2 linked regions of the Aquabacterium sp. OR-4 genome follow. The protein of the gene in region 2 binds, or shares a complex with, the protein of the main gene of each other region. Links are inferred from orthologs where the notes say so. Each region holds a gene or a part of one and is shown on either strand. Other genes may lie near its edges.

Region 1 (2,926 bases), 1.2 Mb from region 2 along the record:
CCGCAGAAGCTGCAGTACAGGACTTTTTCGCCTGAGGCGCCCTTCTTTTCGGCCATGGTGGGTAATCGTGTGCGGAGAGAGGGCGGGAGGATTGCGGAAGCCGCGAGCCGATGATAAGGCGCGGCCGGTCAGCCGCGCTGGGCGATCACCTGGTCGATCAGGCCATAACTCTTGGCGTCATCGGCCGACATGAAGTAGTCGCGCTCGGTGTCGGCCTGGATCTTTTCAAGCGGCTGGCCGGTGCGCTCGGCCAGGATCTTGTTGAGCTGCTCGCGGGTCTTGAGGATCTCGCGGGCATGGATCTCGATGTCGGTGGCCTGGCCCTGGGCGCCGCCCAGCGGCTGGTGGATCATGATCTTGCTGTTGGGCAGCGACACGCGCTTGCCCTTGGCGCCGGCCGACAGCAGGAAGGCGCCCATGCTGGCCGCCATGCCGATGCACAGCGTGGAGACATCGGGCTTGATGAAGTTCATCGTGTCGTAGATCGACAGGCCGGCCGAGACGCTGCCGCCCGGGCTGTTGATGTACAGGAAGATGTCCTTGTCGGGGTTCTCGCTCTCCAGGAAGAGCAACTGCGCCACCACGACATTGGCCGTGGCGTCGTTCACCGGGCCCACCAGGAACACGATGCGCTCACGCAGCAGGCGGCTGTAGATGTCGTAAGCACGCTCACCCCGGCCCGACTGCTCGATCACCATGGGCACCAGGCCCAGGGCTTGCGTCTCCAATGCGCTCATGAAAGTCCTCGAAAAACGGTCTGCGTCGATTATGACCCGCATGCGAAAGGGCTGCAGGCGATGAAAAACGGGGCGACGACCCTGCTAGTCGTTCGCCCCGTCGGGCCGGGATCCGGTGTGGCACAGGGCCAGCCGGACCGCGGCAGCGCCTGGATCAGGCCGTCATCAGCTCGTCGAAGGGCAGCGCCTTTTCGACCACCTTGGCATTGGCCAGCACGTGCTCGGCCACGTTGTTCTCGATCACCACGGCCTCGACCTCGGCCATGCGCTGGCGGTCGCTGAGGTACCAGCGCACCACTTCAGTCGGCTTCTCGTAGCTCTGCGACAGCTCTTCGATGTGGGCCTGCAGTTGCTCGGGCTTGGCCTGCAGGTTGTTCGACTTGACCAGTTCGGCCACCACCAGACCCAGGCGCACGCGGCGCTCGGCCTGCGGCGTGAAGATCTCGGTGGGGATCGGCGCCTTGTCGGCGTCCTTCATGCCGCGCTGCTTCAGGTCTTCACGGGCCGAGGCCACCAGGCGCTCGAGCTCGCTGTCGATCAGGGCCTTGGGCAGGTCGAGCTCGGCCACCTTGACCAGCGCGTCCATGGCCGCCGACTTGTTGCGCGCCAGCACGCGGAACTTGACCTCGCGCTCGAGGTTCTTCTTCACGTCGGCGCGCAGCGCGTCGACCGTGCCGTCTTCCAGGCCCAGGCTCTTGATGAAGGCCTCGTCCACCTCGGGCAGGTTCTGGGCTTCGATCTTCTTGGTGGTGACCAGGAAGTCGGCTTCCTTGCCGGCCACGTCCTTGCCGTGGTAATCCTCGGGGAACTGCAGCGGGAAGGTCTTGCTCTCGCCGACCTTCATGCCGCGCACGGCCTTGTCGAACTGCTCGAGCATCTGGCCTTCGCCGATCAGGAACTGGAAGCCCTCGGCCTTGCCGCCATCGAAGGGCTCGCCGTCGATCTTGCCTTCGAAGTCGATGGTCACGCGATCGCCTTCGGCGGCGCCTTCGGCAGCCGGACGCTGCGCGAAGGTGCGGCGCTGCTTGCGCAGGATGTCGACGGTGCGGTCGATCGCGGCGTCGGTCACCTCGCTGGTGACCCGCTCGACTTCCACGGCCGACAGCTCGCCGAGCTTGACCTCGGGGTAGACCTCGAAGGTGGCGTCAAAGGCCAGCTGGCCTTCGGGCGCGTCTTCCTTGGGCGTGACGCGCGGCGTGCCGGCCACGCGCAGCTGGGCTTCGTTGGCGGCGCTGGCGAAGGCACGGCCGAGCTGGTCGTTCATGACCTCGTTCTGCACCGACCAGCCGTAGCGCTGGGCCACCACCGACATCGGCACCTTGCCCGGGCGGAAGCCGTCGGCCTTGACGGTGCGCGAGAGCTTCTTCAGCCGCGACTCGACTTCGGTGTTGAGCGAATCGGCCGGAATCGTCAGGGTGATGCGACGTTCGAGCTTTTCGAGGGTTTCTACAGTGACAGCCATGGTGGAGACTCGCAAATGAATCGTTTCTGGTGCGCGGGGCCGGACTCGAACCGGCACGCCCGTGAAGGCGTCAGGACCTAAACCTGGTGCGTCTACCGATTTCGCCACCCGCGCGGGTTGTCTCTTCGCCGCTGCCCGGGCAACCCGCGAGGGCTGCCGAGGCACCGGTCAAAACGTACGAGGGAAACCGGCTCCAGCCATACAAACTGGCGAAGCCGACCTCCCGGGCGATCCGGTAAACCGGCGATTCTAGCCGGGCGGCAGCGCAGCGGATACCGGCGCATGGCCGGGCACCGGCTGCCGCACCCGGAACCAGGCCGCATACATGGCCGGCAAGGCCAGCAGCGTGAGCGCCGTGGCGACGATCAGGCCGCCCATGATGGCCACCGCCATCGGCCCCCAGAACACGCTGCGGGTGAGCGGGATCATGGCCAGCACCGCGGCCGCGGCCGTCAGCACGATGGGCCGGAAGCGCCGCACCGCGGCCTCGACCACGGCATGCCAGGCCGGCACGCCGCGGGCACGGTCGTGCTCGATCTGGTCGATCAGGATCACCGAGTTGCGCATGATCATGCCGCTGAGCGCGATCACGCCCAGCAGCGCCACAAAGCCGAAGGGCCGGTCGAACAGCATCAGCGCGCCGGCCACGCCGGCAATGCCCAGCGGTCCGGTCAGGAACACCAGCATGGCGCGCGAGAAGCTGTGCAGCTGCAGCATCAGCAGCGTG
Region 2 (3,022 bases):
ATCATCTTTTCCAGCGTGATCACGTGGTCGGGATCGCACAGGGTTTCGCCCGTGGTCACTTCCTTCAGGCCCACGCAGGCGGCGATGTCGCCGGCCAGAATTTCCTTGATTTCTTCACGCTGGTTGGCGTGCATCTGCAGAATCCGGCCGATGCGCTCCTTCTTGCCCTTGATCGGGTTGAAGACGGTCGAGCCCGACTGCAGCACGCCCGAGTACACGCGCACGAAGGTCAGCTGGCCGACGAACGGGTCGGTCATCAGCTTGAACGCCAGCGCGGCGAACTTCTCGTCGTCCGCCGCACGGCGGGTGACGGGCTGCTCGTCCTCGTCGGTGCCGGGCACCGGGGGGATGTCGATCGGCGAGGGCATGAAGTCGATCACGCCGTCCAGCATGCGCTGCACGCCCTTGTTCTTGAACGCGGTGCCGCAGAACATCGGCTGGATCTCGGCCGCGATGGTGCGGGTGCGGATCGCCGTCTTGATCTCGTCCTCGGTCAGGTCGCCCGACTCGAGGTACTTGTTCATCAGCTCTTCGTTGGCCTCGGCCGCAGCCTCGACCATCTTCTCGCGCCATTCCTGGGCCAGCTCGACCAGATCCGCCGGGATCTCTTCGTAGGTGAACTTCATGCCCTGCGAGGCCTCATCCCAGAAGATGGCCTTCATCTTGAGCAGGTCGACCACGCCCTTGAAGTTTTCTTCGGCGCCGATCGGAATCACGATGGGCACGGGGTTGGCCTTCAGGCGCGTCTTCATCTGGTCAACGACCTTGAAGAAGTTGGCGCCGGTGCGGTCCATCTTGTTGACGAAGGCCAGACGCGGCACGTGGTACTTGTTGGCCTGGCGCCAGACGGTTTCCGACTGGGGCTGCACACCACCCACTGCGCAATAGACCATGCAGGCGCCGTCGAGCACGCGCATCGAACGCTCCACCTCGATGGTGAAGTCGACGTGCCCGGGGGTGTCGATGATGTTGATGCGGTGCTCGGGCAGCGACAGATCCATGCCCTTCCAGAAACAGGTGGTGGCAGCCGAGGTGATCGTGATGCCGCGTTCCTGCTCCTGCTCCATCCAGTCCATCGTGGCCGCACCGTCGTGCACTTCACCGATCTTGTGGTTCACACCGGTGTAGTACAGGATGCGTTCGGTGGTGGTGGTTTTGCCAGCATCGATGTGCGCACTGATACCGATGTTGCGGTAGCGCTCGATGGGGGTCTTGCGGGCCATGATGGATCTCCAAATGCAGGGGCCGCCCTCGGGTCAGTGATAACCCGCAGGGGCGGCCGAAGGGCTGGTACGGGGCTTAGAAGCGGAAGTGCGAGAACGCCTTGTTGGCTTCGGCCATGCGGTGAACTTCGTCGCGCTTCTTCATCGCGCCGCCACGGCCTTCGCTGGCTTCCAGCAGCTCGTTGGCAAGGCGTGCAGCCATCGACTTCTCGCCGCGCTTGCGGGCCGATTCCTTGAGCCAGCGCATGGCCAGGGCCATCCGGCGGACAGGACGAACTTCCACGGGAACTTGGTAGTTCGCACCACCCACACGGCGGGACTTCACCTCGACCATGGGCTTCACGTTGTTCAGCGCAACCATGAACACCTCGAGCGGGTCTTTGGCGGCCTTCTTCTCGACCTGGTCGAGGGCGCCATAGATGATGCGCTCAGCCACGGCCTTCTTGCCGGACTCCATGATGACGTTCATGAACTTGGACAGGTCCACCGAACCGAATTTCGGGTCAGGGAGGATCTCGCGCTTCGGTACTTCGCGACGACGTGGCATTTCACTCTTCCTTTGTCAGCTTCAGCTGGCAGGGCCATCAAGGCTCACCGCCTGGGAGGTCACGCAACGAACCCCCTCGCTTACTCGGCCATCCGCACGTTGGCGAATGCGCCGCAAAAACCATGAGCCGGCAGCATGGCAGCCGGTCATGACCACCGCTTGACGAACCCGGCGTCAGCGCCAGGGCCCGCAGCGGCCATTTACTTCTTCGGACGCTTCGCGCCGTACTTCGAGCGCGACTGCTTGCGATCCTTGACGCCCTGCAGGTCGAGCGAGCCGCGCACGATGTGGTAGCGCACGCCCGGCAGGTCCTTCACACGGCCGCCGCGCACGAGCACAACACTGTGCTCTTGCAGGTTGTGGCCTTCACCGCCGATGTAGCTGATGACCTCGAAGCCGTTGGTCAGACGCACCTTGGCGACCTTCCGCAGCGCCGAGTTCGGCTTCTTGGGGGTGGTGGTGTACACGCGGGTGCACACGCCGCGGCGCTGCGGGCAGTTCTGCATCGCAGGCGACTTGCTCTTGGTGACCTCGACCTCACGGCCGTGGCGCACGAGCTGGTTGATGGTTGGCATAGGTAACTTGTTCCCGTTTGAAGTCACGCACATTTCGGCCACCGGAAAGCCACAGCGGCTTCCGAAAATCCGAGCGAAAAGCGCGAACGGCGCCGAACCCCGCCAGACTGCCGAATGACCGACATCTGGTTGCGGAGTTCGACGCCTGTCTTGACGTCTGCCCGGAGTCACCCGTCGATGCGGATGACGTAACTGCCGAAAAGCCCGCGATTATATTCAGCGCCTGGTTTTTCCACAAGGTCACTGATGTCTCGGCCCACCCACGCCATGGATGCACCGGCCCACAGGGCCCCCCAGCCGACCGCGGACCACGCCGTGGCGGCGCCGGCAGAGTGCGCCGTGATCGACACCAACGTGGTGCTGGACTGGCTGGTGTTCGGTGATGTCGGCGTGCAGCCGCTGGTGCGCGCGCTGGCTGCCGGGCAGCTGCGCTGGGTGGCCACCCAGGCCATGGTCGACGAACTGGCGCACGTGCTGGGCCGACCGTTTGACGCGCGCTGGACGCTTGACCCTGACCGCGTCCTGGCCACGGTGCACCAGCATGTGAGCCTGGTGCCCGCGGCCGCTGTCCCCGGGCCGCCATTGATCTGCCGCGACCCTGACGACCAGAAGTTCATCGATCTGGCCCTGGCCTGGCCGGCCCGCTGGCTGTTCAGCCGCGACCGCGCGCTGCTGCA

The links.
Region 1: the proteins of rpsG (region 2) and tig are in contact, whole or in part, in a crystal structure (PDB 3GTY), measured with the Thermotoga maritima proteins. The link is inferred for Aquabacterium sp. OR-4 from one-to-one orthologs. Residues at the interface, in WP_004081843.1 of Thermotoga maritima: Lys34, Lys52, Lys55, Glu59, Arg62, Gln63, Glu66, Asn67, Lys69, Val71, Arg95, Ala109, Lys110, Lys111, Gly112, Arg113, Pro114, Glu117, Glu121, Ile124, Ala125, Tyr127, Asn128, Asn129, Thr130, Gly131, Lys135, Asp139, Arg142, Met143; in WP_004081061.1 of Thermotoga maritima: Glu122, Val124, Val129, Leu130, Tyr133, Glu188, Gly259, Ile262, Tyr263, Glu266, Ser270, Glu273, Gln274, Glu277, Arg308, Gln311, Ile312, Ser315, Tyr316, Glu325, Arg329, Arg336, Leu363, Phe366, Trp367, Arg373, Leu377, Arg381, Leu384, Glu387.

Annotation. Positions count from the first base shown.
Region 1 is NZ_JAOCQD020000001.1:1,973,932-1,976,857, forward strand. What follows is about bases 46-2,905. They hold tig (trigger factor), read right to left. Parts: upstream 2,200-2,905; coding sequence 892-2,199; downstream 46-891. Other genes in these bases: clpX (ATP-dependent Clp protease ATP-binding subunit ClpX), read right to left, coding at 46-56; clpP (ATP-dependent Clp endopeptidase proteolytic subunit ClpP), read right to left, coding at 129-737; N4G63_RS08590 (efflux RND transporter permease subunit), read right to left, coding at 2,449-2,905. In the rest of the region: more of clpX, read right to left, coding at 1-45; more of N4G63_RS08590, read right to left, coding at 2,906-2,926. UniProt on the Bacillus subtilis protein: Involved in protein export. Acts as a chaperone by maintaining the newly synthesized protein in an open conformation. Functions as a peptidyl-prolyl cis-trans isomerase.
Region 2 is NZ_JAOCQD020000001.1:743,098-746,119, reverse strand. Bases 36-2,991 are described here. They hold rpsG (30S ribosomal protein S7), read right to left. Parts: upstream 1,771-2,991; coding sequence 1,300-1,770; downstream 36-1,299. Other genes in these bases: N4G63_RS03025 (PIN domain-containing protein), read left to right, coding at 2,661-2,991; rpsL (30S ribosomal protein S12), read right to left, coding at 1,971-2,345; fusA (elongation factor G), read right to left, coding at 36-1,223. In the rest of the region: more of fusA, read right to left, coding at 1-35; more of N4G63_RS03025, read left to right, coding at 2,992-3,022.